4 regions of the Cytobacillus sp. MT66 genome follow, and region 3 is predicted to be linked to each of the others. Evidence: riboswitches for the same ligand, from Rfam matches in the RefSeq annotation. Region 3 holds a riboswitch; each other region holds the start of a gene.
What was found. Region 3 has a riboswitch for cyclic di-GMP ahead of AC1Q59_RS24005 (hypothetical protein). Riboswitches for the same ligand answer to the same signal wherever they lie in the genome.
Positions count from the first base shown of each region.

Region 1: another riboswitch for cyclic di-GMP. It lies ahead of folE (GTP cyclohydrolase I FolE); the one in region 3 lies ahead of AC1Q59_RS24005 (hypothetical protein).
Region 2: another riboswitch for cyclic di-GMP. It lies ahead of AC1Q59_RS10240 (anti-repressor SinI family protein); the one in region 3 lies ahead of AC1Q59_RS24005 (hypothetical protein).
Region 4: another riboswitch for cyclic di-GMP. It lies ahead of AC1Q59_RS12445 (putative bifunctional diguanylate cyclase/phosphodiesterase); the one in region 3 lies ahead of AC1Q59_RS24005 (hypothetical protein).

Region 1 covers NZ_JBXAFB010000025.1:15,310-18,417, forward strand. The annotation lists gene AC1Q59_RS23710 (flagellar assembly protein A) at 1-760, shown strand, start outside; gene AC1Q59_RS23715 (STAS domain-containing protein) at 779-1,099, shown strand; cyclic di-GMP riboswitch class I at 1,114-1,198, shown strand; gene folE (GTP cyclohydrolase I FolE) at 1,272-1,841, shown strand; gene AC1Q59_RS23725 (6-carboxytetrahydropterin synthase) at 1,856-2,674, shown strand; gene AC1Q59_RS23730 (SDR family oxidoreductase) at 2,678-3,108, shown strand, end outside.
Region 2 covers NZ_JBXAFB010000004.1:378,693-381,800, reverse strand. The annotation lists gene mnmH (tRNA 2-selenouridine(34) synthase MnmH) at 1-913, shown strand, start outside; gene AC1Q59_RS10245 (helix-turn-helix domain-containing protein) at 1,072-1,395, shown strand; gene AC1Q59_RS10240 (anti-repressor SinI family protein) at 1,497-1,646, opposite strand; cyclic di-GMP riboswitch class I at 1,748-1,827, opposite strand; gene AC1Q59_RS10235 (DUF5658 family protein) at 2,070-2,369, opposite strand; gene AC1Q59_RS10230 (anti-repressor SinI family protein) at 2,440-2,583, opposite strand.
Region 3 covers NZ_JBXAFB010000027.1:6,469-9,576, forward strand. The annotation lists gene AC1Q59_RS23995 (SNF2 helicase associated domain-containing protein) at 1-470, opposite strand, end outside; gene AC1Q59_RS24000 (metal-sensitive transcriptional regulator) at 665-928, opposite strand; cyclic di-GMP riboswitch class I at 1,232-1,322, shown strand; gene AC1Q59_RS24005 (hypothetical protein) at 1,407-1,760, shown strand; gene AC1Q59_RS24010 (ketoacyl-ACP synthase III) at 1,874-2,860, shown strand; gene AC1Q59_RS24015 (hypothetical protein) at 2,882-3,108, opposite strand, start outside.
Region 4 covers NZ_JBXAFB010000006.1:77,782-80,889, reverse strand. The annotation lists gene AC1Q59_RS12455 (alkaline phosphatase D family protein) at 1-513, shown strand, start outside; partial or broken gene AC1Q59_RS12450 (GGDEF domain-containing protein) at 661-1,188, opposite strand; cyclic di-GMP riboswitch class I at 1,564-1,651, shown strand; gene AC1Q59_RS12445 (putative bifunctional diguanylate cyclase/phosphodiesterase) at 1,737-3,108, shown strand, end outside.

The sequences.
Region 1 (3,108 bases), on a different contig from region 3:
GATTGGGAGTGTGATTTCAGGTGGTAACCAAAACATATATACTTCTGAAACTATTACTTGTTTTTCGACTGTCCAAGATCAAATGAACAAGATGATTTCATCCATTCACCAGTTAATGAATATGCCAGCTTTTAAAATTACAGATTACTCCAAAAGTGGGTTATTCCCACTTATCAAACTTTTGGTAGACAAAAAGTTCAAGACCCTCGTACGGTCTATTAATCAACTTATAGAATTAGGAAAAACATCAACCAACCTGTTAGATACTGAATGGGAATCTCTTATCGAACAACTAAGAATGTGTTTTATGTCCGCGGTTCCAAACGAACTTCACTCCCTTGAAAAAATTAAGGGTTTGTCAGACAAGATTGATCAAATAATTAAGAAATATAACCAAGAAATACAAGAATGTACGGTTGAACTGATGAATTCTCAAGGGAATACGATTTTCTCGAGCGGTGATGTGGTGATCCGCGGACAAGGTTGCTATAATTCCAAAATACATGCTATCGGCCATGTTAGTGTAAAAGGAGTTTTCCGAGGAGGAGAGATCTTTGCTCGGCAGGGGGCAACTATTAATGAATCAGGTTCCGATAGTGGTGTCACAAGTAAAATAATAGTGCCAAGCAGCGAAAACATTAAGATTGGTTTTGTTAGAGTTGGAACTGTTATTCAAATTGGTAAGAGTAAACATACCTTCCAGGAAGATCGTAGATATATAAATGCTCACCTAGATGAAAACGGAAGAATTATTTTTTAATTATAAGGAGAATTGATCATGTTTTCTTATAAACTTGAGGAAAAAGAGCAAACAATCACCATTTATTTTATGGGTGACTTAGATATAGAAGTAACTGAAATACTAGAGGAGGAAGTCATTCCTATTTTATCAGGGTACCAGAATGTTGAAATTGACTTTAATGAAGTACCATTTGTAGATTCCACTGGCATAGGATTGTTTATTAATCTGGTGGAAACCGTAAAAAGCAGTGAGACTAATAGTCAAATCGTGGTAAAAAATATTCAACAACCTATTAACGATATTTTCGAATTGGTTCAATTGAAAGATATCTTAATAGAAAAGGCAACTTTTCTGTAAATACAATATTTAATCTTCGATAATGGCAAACTTATTGAAAAATAAGGACGCAAAGCTACGGGTCTAAGGCAAGGATGCTAGGATCGCCGGGTTACCGAAAAGGTTGGTTAAGTACACTTACCAATCCTATGGTGAGTTTTTTTATTTTTAGAACATATTTGGAGGAATTCACATGGCAGTTGATTTAAATAATGACTTAGTAGAGCAGCATGTTCGCGGAATTTTAGAATTAATTGGGGAAGATCCAAATCGCGAGGGTTTATTAGATACACCAAAACGTGTGGCAAAAATGTATAAAGAAGTTTTTGCAGGAGTAGGCGTTCCTCCTGAAACGGCTTTAACGACTACCTTTGAGGAACAATATGAAGGAATCGTTGTTGTTAAGGATATTAACTATTATACCTTCTGTGAACATCATCTGATCCCTTTTTTCGGGAAGGCTCACATTGGTTACATTCCAAATGGGAGAGTAATAGGTTTAAGTAAATTTGCTCGCCTTGTTGAATTAGTCTCTAAACGTCCGCAGGTCCAGGAAAGAATGACACAACAAACTGCAGAAGCAATAATGAATGTCCTAAAACCAAAAGGTGTGATTGTCAGTATAGAGGGACAACATCTTTGCATGTGTGCCAGGGGTGTGAAAAAACCAGGAAGTGCAACGGTGACAACAGTAAAAAAGGGTGTATTCAAAGATGATGCTGCGTTAACGGAAGAATTTGAAAGGGCTCTTTTAAGAGATTAATAGGAGGAAAATCTATGCTCTATCTTTCAAGAAAAATGTATTTCTCTGCTGCTCATTTCTATCGAATTGACGATTGGAGCGAAAAGCAAAATCAAGAAGTGTTTGGCCTATGTGCAAATCCTCATGGGCATGGTCACGATTATACGCTAGAGGTTATGGTAAAAGGATCGTTAGACGCTAAGTCAGGCATTGTGGTCAATATTACGGATATCGATAAAGTTGTAAAGTCCTTCGTTCGTAAGGAATTAGATGGGAAGTTCTTAAATAAAGAAAATCCTTATTTTAAAGAAAACGTCCCGACAACTGAAAATATAACGGCGTACCTATGGGATTCCTTAGATGGAAAAATAGATGGCTGTGAACTCCATAAAATCAAACTAAGAGAAAATGATTTCTTATATTCAGAAAAGGAGAATGCTGAAATGGTTCGATTAACGAGAAAATATCATTTTTCCACTGCACACCGTTTACATAGTAGTCAATTAAGCGAAGAAGAAAATGTGGCCCTTTTTGGGAAGTGCAATAACCTTTATGGGCATGGTCATAACTACTATTTAGAGGTAACTGTAAGCGGAATACCTGACCCAGTTACTGGCATGATTGCGAACCTTTCAGAATTGGATCAGATCGTGGACGAAGAGATCATGAAAAAATTTGACCATAAACATTTAAATTTGGATACGGAAGAATTTGAAAACTTGAATCCAACCTCCGAAAACGTGGCAGTTGTGATTTGGGATTTACTTTCACCAAGAATTTCGAACCTTTTCAAAATCGGTTTGTATGAAACGGAAAAAAACTATTTTGAGTATTTCGGTCCAGGGGTGGAATGATTGATGGATAACCAAATGTCGTTAAAAGGAAAAACGATTGCCATTACTGGCTCTAGTAGGGGAATTGGGAAGGCTATTGCTGCCTCAATCGAACAATTGGGCGGGAATGTCGTCTTAGGGAGTAGAAGCAACACCTACTACTCTAATAAGAATGTTTTGAAGATGCCTTTGGATGTAACCAGTGAAGAATCGGTTAAGGATTTTTATGAAAAAGCTATTCAGCACTTTGGAAACGTCGATGTCTTAATCAATGCAGCGGGAGTGGGTGTTTTTTCAAGTGTGATTGATTCTTCAACAGAAGACTTTGACCAAATGATCAACGTAAATTTACGGGGCTCCTATCTAACTTGTAAGATGTTTGGAAGGTACATGGCTGAAAAACAGAGTGGGCATATCCTCAATTTAGTTTCAGTTGCCGGGACAATGGCTTTACC
Region 2 (3,108 bases), on a different contig from region 3:
GACGATTTATAAACAGGAAGGTTCAGATGTAGCGAAATGGCGGGCAATGGAGATTGTCTCTGCAAAAATCCCAGACATGCTCGGCAAAATTAGGGATTTAATGCAGGATGGCGGACATCCAGTTATTTACTGCTGGCGCGGCGGCATGCGCAGTAAATCGGTTGCTACCTTTTTATCATTCGCAGGCCTTTCAGCCACACGATTAACCGGAGGGTATCGCGCCTACCGGCAGTATATATTAGAAGCAATACCCAATCTTGTTCCGCAAAAGGCGATTTCCATTCATGGAATGACGGGCGTTGGAAAAACAGAAGTGCTTCATAAGCTAGCGGAAAAAGGCATGGCGGTTATCGACCTGGAAGGAATGGCTGCACACCGCGGATCCATCTTCGGTTACTACGGGCAATACCTGGGCCACAGTCAGAAAACCTTCGATGCCCTGCTTTTTGACACTTTACTAAAAATAAAGGACAAACCGTTTTTCTTTATCGAAGCAGAAAGCAAGCGAATCGGAAAGGTTGTTCAGCCGGACGTCCTTCTTGACTTGAAGCAAGATGGAATCAACATCAACCTGCAGGCTTCGCTAAAAACGCGCATTGAGCGAATTCACCGCGACTATGTTGAGCCATATTTAAACGAGGATTGGTTTCTTGACACCATTAAGGAACGGTATGCCTTTATCAGGAAGCGCATGAAAGACAAAGAGGCTATTCAAGCATTAGATGATTCATTAGAAAATCAAGATTTTAGACTCTTTATAAAGGTTTTATTAGAATCCTACTATGATCCGCGATATGCCCACAAACAGCTGGAATATGAAAAGCCATTCCATCATATTGAAGCAGATGATGTGGATGCAGCAACCGAGGAAATCATTAAGCTTGTGGAATCAAAAAGTGCTCTTGCAAACTAAGCGGAGCACTTTTTTATATAAATTGGTTTCAAATCGTACAAAACGGGTAAATAAGGAAATATACTGAACATTTTACATATTATGTTCGTAATATGGAACTTCGTACTGTTTTTTGATATAATAGGAATAATTATTAATAGTAAGGTGTGTGAGATTGGATGATCGGTGAGCGTGTAAAAACTTTGCGTAAAGAAAAGAAAATGTCGTTATCCGAGCTTGCAGAACGGGCTGGCGTAGCCAAATCCTATTTAAGTTCATTAGAACGGAACCTGCAAACAAACCCTTCAATACAATTTCTTGAAAAAATCGCTGGCGTCTTAAATGTACCCGTTGATCATTTAATACACGAGCAGCCAAATAAAGACGAGCTAGATTCAGAGTGGATCAACATTGTCCAGGAAGCAATGAATTCAGGGGTATCAAAAGACCAGTTCCGCGAATTTCTAGAATTTAATAAATGGAGAATTGATCAGAAGAAATAAAACAGGAGCCTATCAATGCTTCTGTTTTTTTATTGTAAAAATAAAAGCATTTCTTTTAGAGACCCCCCTCATAAGAAACACTTCTCATTTCTTATATTTATTTAACTCGTTTTAATGCTAAATTCATTAATCGTACTTTTTAAAAGAAATTCCCTTATTTCGTCTTTTTCAATTCCCATATTCTTTGCTTCGATGATTAACTGGACCCATTCGCTGTCAAGTCCTTCATTTTGTCCATTAAGATTATTCAACCTATTCCCTCCCAAAATACCATTCGTATCCCAGGCAGTCCAGCCATCTTAGTATGTATCTCCTGTACTCCAGAAAATTGCGGTGTATGTATGTAGGACAATTTTCCGATCCAGCTTTCTCTTATACCTTAGATCTGTGACTTTGCGTCCCCATTTTTCAGTGGGTTTGCCATTTTCTGTGTCCTTAAAAACAAGCATAGTATTTTTTGCATAGTTGTATTTTACTAGCTTGCTTACGTTTGAATGTGTTACTTTTTGTCAAATAAATCTATGTTTTAAACCCAAATTTCCCCGATTAATCGACAATTTCCAACATATGGTTGTCATAAAGGTCAAAATTCATTGATTAAATAATGAAAATTATTATAAAAACCTATAAGGTGCCAGAAAAATAGGGAAACAAGTCGTCTATTTTATCAAGGATTACGCAATATACTGAAAAATCCATACCCCATGCAGAAAAATGACAGAGGTATAAAGTACCGAAGCTGCCAAGGATATAACTCTTATAGGCCTATTCGATGGAACCCGGTTAAAAACGACAAATCCTAACAACAAACAAGACAAGCATAGTTTAAAAACAAGAAAAATCACAGGATGTACATCGTAGAGAGAATGCATAAGCGGATTGAATTCGGTTATGATGGATGATTGGAGTCCCCAGAAGGTAACTGCACCATCAAACAAGTTCAAGAAAGCCAGATAAAGGAAAATGATTTTCACGAAAGTCCTCCATTATCAATCGGTTACTGAAATAAGGTAACTCAAAAAAAGTATCCCCGCCCAGGAATTACTATGATTTTTCACTAGCCTCCTCTCCCTGCCCATTATAAAAAAATTTGCGAATTTCCTCTTTTTCAATTCCTTGTTTTTTCGCTTCTAATATAAGCCGCATCCATTCCTTATCTAATTCCTTTGCGATGACCTTTGTCTCCAACCGTCCCATCCCCTTTTGAAAATGTCCACAAGCATAGTGATTTGATTTGTTCTTTATAGCAATCTATCTTCCTTTGAAACGGAATAGCATTTACATGAATTCTCTCAAGTGTCATTGCATCGAGGAAGGGATATTTCGTTAAATCGTTTCCGCATACAGGACAATGCCAGGCCCCATATTCACTGCTGCCGAATGATGGCCGTTGACATTTATCGCAGTTTTTTTGATACATTTTTTCACCACCCTGATTAGGTTGTTCTTTTAAAAGAACTATTAAGATGAGTATAGTCCAAATGTTCTGTTATGATAAAAATCGAAATTCTCACATTCGTTCTTTATATTGAACGTTTTTCATTCATTTACTCTTAATTCCTCTCATTTTCTTAATATTATGTATTATTTATAAAATTTATATAATAAAAGGCTTGGATTTTTTATGTAAACACTTTCAAAAAATCAAGTGAACATTTTTTGAACATTAGTCTAGACAAACTGATCGAAAGTGCATATAATTAGCTAGGTAAC
Region 3 (3,108 bases):
TCAATACCAAATCGGGCATTCCCATCAATGGTAACTCCTTTACATAAAAAAGCTGTATCCAGGAGTTGTCTATTTTCAAAATGGATTTGCCGGCCACTTACAGGCAGCTGCTTCTCCTCAAATAATTTCAGCAATTCTTCTGGCATCTGTCCATCTGTTTGTCCAGGAATATATTTATCTTGTATATTCTCTTGCTGGTGGTGCTGCCAAGCTAGCAGCACCGCGGCAATATGTTGGCAATCTTTATCAAAAGAATTAAGAGACGGGCAGCTGCAGACCGCTTGAAATCCTTTAGGAAGTTTCTTGAGGCGGACATGGAAATCCTCCACCCCTTGGACTGTAGCCTGTATAGAAATTGGCGTTACTTCTTCCACTTTTACTTTTCCATTACGATAAAAAGCGTCCCCTCTTTTAAAGGAGACAGCCCCACATCGCTCTTTTATAATTTTTTGATTCAGCTGGATTTGCATAGGGTTGCCTCCTTTCGTTAAACAGGACATTTTCTTCTTTACTAAATGTATCATGAAGAATAGGCACACGCTAGTTGTACATAAGTCATTTCAAATCGTACATTAGGCAGCAGTTTCCCTAAAAATAAAAACACTCACAACTGTTTGCCAACTCGTGTGAGCGTTTACCATTTTTAATAAATCTATTAGATCTTTTAACGACTTCTCACTAAGAGGTTTACCGCTTCTTTAATTAAGTCTTCAGCATTTCTGTCTTCTGAATCTTCTGCTTTTCGAACACATTCAACCAAATTGGAGCTTACAATAACTCCTATTGTCCGATCTATAGCTGTTCTAGCGGCAGACAACTGGGTGATCACATCTTTACAGTCCTTTTGTTCCTCCATTAACCGAAGAATTCCTCTTAACTGCCCTTCAATCCGCTTAACTCTGTTTTTTATTTGATCGTTATATTCCATAGCTATACCACCTCAAACTTGGATTCTTATTAGATTCATTATAATCTCTTACATCAATAATTTCTAATTTAGACTTATCATATTCCCCTTCCGCCATAATGCACACTTTGGTAAATCATCAATAATTACCCCAAATCCACTTTATCCAGGAGTTTGATATCATAAAATACAAATCAACATGTGAAGTCCCTTAATCTATTTTTACCATCAAGTGATTAAAAAGACCTAAATATTCTTGAACTCTCAAACCTACTTTTGTATTATTATAATAATATATTATCTAAGTATCATATATTTTCTCTATTACGATAATGGCAAACTTATCTAAAGGTAAGGACGCAAAGCTACAGACCTAAGGCAAAGCATCAAATGCTATGGTGGCTGAGTTACCGAACATGGGGGTTATTCAAGCACACATCCCATTTGCGGTTTTGTGCTTTTTTATTTTAATTAAATACATAGAAAGGAAGACTTTATAATGGCAACAGATGTTAATGGCAGTTATGAAATCAAGGTGGACAGAGTAAAAAAGGAGATTAAGATCCGAGTGGAAGGCAGTGCAACTCCAGAAGGAGCACAGGCATTTATTAATGAATATAATCAAAAGACTTCTAGCGTGAATTCTCAGGAATACAACTGCGTTGCAGATTGCACGGATATGAAAGTAGCCGGGACCGAATTGCTGCCGCTGCTAGAATCGTGTGTAAAACTGTATAATCAGACTGGCTTTAAGAAGGTCATTTTCAGCGTTGGAAAAAACCCAATTTTAAAAATGCAGCTAAGCCGTCTAATTCGGCAAAATGGCATAACCAATGCGGAAGTTACCGAATGATAATAGAATTCCAATAAGAAGATGATTTTACCAAGGAGAGGGTACAGCTTGTACCCCCTTTTTCGTTTATGTTTTTTCGAATTTATGAAAAATTTATAGAGAGGAATTCATCCATGACAAACATCAAAATAAAAGAGATTGCTATATATCATCCAGAAAATCACATTCCTAACGACTTTTTCTTTCAGCATTTTGATAAGCGAGGCAAAGATATTCGCCATCTATTAAAACACGTTGGCAGAGAAAATCGCTATTGGACAGATCCAGATAAGAAAAAGGAAACAGGCATCACTATGGCTATTGAGGCTTCAAAAAAAGTATTAGAAAATGCTCATCTGACCGGAAAAGATATTGATATGATTATCTATTCCACTCAAATACCAGATCAATTGATTCCAATGAACGCCCTCTATATCCATCAAGCAATCAACGCTTCAAGCCATTCTATCGCTTTTGACTTAAACGGAAATTGTATTGGAATGACTCTTGCTGTCGATTTTGCTGCTCGCTATATGCAAGGCAATTCCAGGATTCAACGGGCGTTAGTCATTGGCTCTGATCATTTTTCTCCTATACTGAATCCTGAAGATGAACTAAGTTATTCGTTATTCGGGGACCTTGCCTCTGCTGTTATTTTAGAAAGTACAGAAGAATCTGCAGGATTTATTGATTCGCTTCATTATACGGATAGTGTGAACCCTAACCCTATCATGTTTCCGGTTAATGGGTTAGTGCAAACTTTGAAAGAACAAAATGACCCGTATATGAAGTTTGAACCTTTTGATGCGTCGCCTATGTACCCTCATGTCTATGATTCCATGCGTGAGATTCTGAATCAGCACGGATTAAAACCAAGTGATGTTAAATGTTGCTTTAGTCAAAGTAACAAGGCTATACTTCAACGGATTCAAGAAAACATGGGATTCCATGAAGACCAAATCATTTTTGCCGCAGATAAATATGGCTATCCTGGCACGAGCAGTCCATTCATTGCTCTTCATGAGGGAATCCAAACAGGCAAAATTCAACATGGGGATTACGTACTGTTCTGGACAGTAGGTTCAGTATATGAATTCATCACCATGTTATTCAAATACTAATATCGGCAGCTTACCGTTTAATCATAAATTTGCCAGTGGCGTTCTACAGCATTTTCCATAAATATATTTATTAAGAATTGAGTCAATGGCATTAACTGTTTTCGTGGCGTCTTGTCCTTCTATATATAAATATAAATGTCCTTGATATGTAAGGAAAAATGAAACCATTTTAGACAGTTGCTGAGGCTTTAAAACATAATTATCGGTATATAAGTAAACTTTGCTTTGAGAAGTTTTACAAATATGAA
Region 4 (3,108 bases), on a different contig from region 3:
AAATGGAAAGTACTAGCACAACAAGTATTTTTCGCTCACCGTGATGGTGATTTTGATCCAGGAGAAGAATATGTAAGTATGGATGCTTGGGATGGCTATCCAGCTGCCCGTCAGCGAATTACAGACTTTTTAGCAGAAAAGGATATTAAAAACACCGTCGTCCTTACTGGGGATGTTCATACGAACTGGGCAAATGAAATCAAAGTAGACTTCCATGACCCGAATTCAGAAACAGTAGCCGTAGAGTTTGTCGGGACTTCGATTACGTCTAATGGTGACGGATCGGATGTGAATAACAATACCGCACAATACTTAAAAGAAAACCCGCATATTAAGTTTTTCAATAACTATCGCGGCTATGTACGCTGTAAACTGACACAAAACACATGGCAAACCGATTATCAAGTCATTCCATATGTAACAAGACCGGGAGCCCCGATTAGTACACGTGCTTCGTTTGTGGTTGAAGACGGGAAACCAGCGTTGAAGCAACTAACCGCTACACCTTTATAAGGATAAAATTTAGAGAGTGATCAGCTGATCACTCTCTGCAATATTTTTGAAGATATCCCGGATAGGAATTTATAACCGATTTATACGATTGGGGATTTTCAAACAAATCTACAGGCTTTCGGACAAGGTGCCTGTCCCTGTGTCCTCTTACTTACACCCTTTTGTGCCATTTTCGTTTTTGCTTTGTTTGTGTTTAAATTTATGTTTATACATTTTTTTATCGGCTAATTTCGCTAATTCTTCCAGTCGTTTGCCATCATCCGGGTATACTGAGCGTCCAATAGATATAGAAAGATTAATGCTTTTTTACGTTGAAAAGTTTTCTAAATTCTTTTTAATTCTATTTAAAATCGCTTCGGTAGATATAACCTCTTTATTAGGAATGATTAGGAAGAACTCATCTCCTCCCCATCTGGCAACGATATCCATCTTTCTTGTATTTCTAGTAAGTGCTTTAGAAACAGCTTGAATAGCTAAATCCCCAGCTTCATGACCATAGGTATCATTAATTTCCTTAAAATCATCTATGTCTAGCAAGAAGATGTTTAATTTCTGGCCATTTAATTTTTGTGTTATTTCCGGAAAAGCACTATGGACGAATCTTCTATTATAAACCTTACTTAAGAAGTCCCTTTCTGTTAAAAATTTCAGTTTTTCAAAGTTTACCTTGATCAAATAGGTTAATACCAGCTGTAAAAAGATTGGAATAATTAAAAGTGTTATTCTTAACCAATTCTTTTTATAAGTTTCGTAGTTGATATAATCATAAACTACGAAAAGCAAACTAAAGAAAATAATCATAATAAGAAGAATAATAATTTTTCTGATAGAATGTCACCCTTACTATTAATGTCTAACAATAAAAAGAATAGAACATTTCACTTTAAAGTTGATAGGTATTTTATCACAATTTTACCCTTACAAACATGTAGAAAACAATCGAAAAATATCGAAATTTGTATTTTTTAGGTGAATAATCAATTAATATATGGTAGCATTTACCTAGACTATAATCCATGGAACCAAACTTATTCATATTTAAAAATATAAATTAGTTAAAGGCAAATTTATCGAAAGGTAAAGACGCAAAACTAAAGGGGCTTCGATCAATGTCAGATCATGCCAGCCAGTTACCGATAATAAGAAGAGACTAATCGGTTTTCGTTTAGTCTCTTCTTCATTATCCAGAATTTCTAAATACGGAAAATCGAGGATGGTGCAATATGGTAGTAAAGAAGGATCTTATAGGGGTAGATGAAGCAATTGATTATTTCATTAACCATGATGCATTGACGGGTTTATCCAACCGTCATCATTTTTTTAAGCATTTAAAGGAAGTCTTACAAAAAGAAACAACTAAGTCTGCAGCTGTATTGTTCTTTGACCTAGACAGGTTTATGGTCATTAATGACTCGTTAGGCCACGAGATTGGTGACTTGTTATTAAAAGAAGTTGCTCAACGGTTAATCAATTGTTTAGACCAAGCTGATACCTTGGCACGAAATGGTGGAGATGAATTTCTTGTATCCCTTATCAATCTGAATCATAAAGAAGTAATGGATACCATGGAAAGAATCCTTACTTGTTTTGACGAACCGTTCATTGTTGATTGCTATGAAATTTATTCTTCACCAAGTATTGGAGTTAGCTTCTATCCACATGATGGAAAAGATATTGACTCCCTAATTAAAAAAGCCGATGTAGCTATGTATCATGTAAAAAATAATGGCAAGAATAACTTTCAATTTTATCGTTCAAATCAAACAGATCACATACATAATAAATTAGAAATTGAAGTGAATCTGCATAAGGCAATAAATAATAATGAATTCTTTCTGCAATATCAGCCCAAAATGGATCTTTTCACTGGAAAAATGATGGGAATGGAAGCACTTATCCGTTGGGATCATCCGGAAAAAGGAATGGTTTCCCCAGGGGAGTTTATTCCGCTTGCAGAGGAGACTGGCCTCATTATCCCAATTGGGGAATGGGTATTACGAACAGCATGTAAACAGTATAGGGCCTGGCAGGATCAGGGACTTCCACCATTTATTATTTCCGTTAATTTATCTGGCCGGCAGCTCTATCAGCCTAACTTCGCTCAAATTGTTAAATCTGTTCTAGAAGAAACAGGGTTAGATGCAGAATACCTAGAACTTGAAATTACCGAAAGTACCTTAATGGATATCCCTCAAGGATTAAAAGTACTTAACGAATTAAAGACCCTTGGTGTAAAAATCAGTTTAGATGACTTTGGAACTGGTTATAGCTCTCTTAATTACCTAAGAATATTCCCGATTGATGTTTTAAAAATTGATCAATCGTTTGTAAGAAACTCAACCCAAGATTCCACTGATGCAGCCATTGTTAAAACCATTATTACCATGGCTCATCAGCTAGAAATGCAGGTGATTGCTGAGGGGGTGGAATCAAAAGACCAATTAGTCTTTCTTCAACGAAATCATTGTGATGGTGCTCAAGGCTATCTTTTCAGCAAGCCTCTGCCGCCAGAGGAGATTGCACAAAGACATAGGGAAATGGAAGAAATACTCCTTACTTCAGGTATTCAAAGAGAACTTTCCAATCATCAGCCGC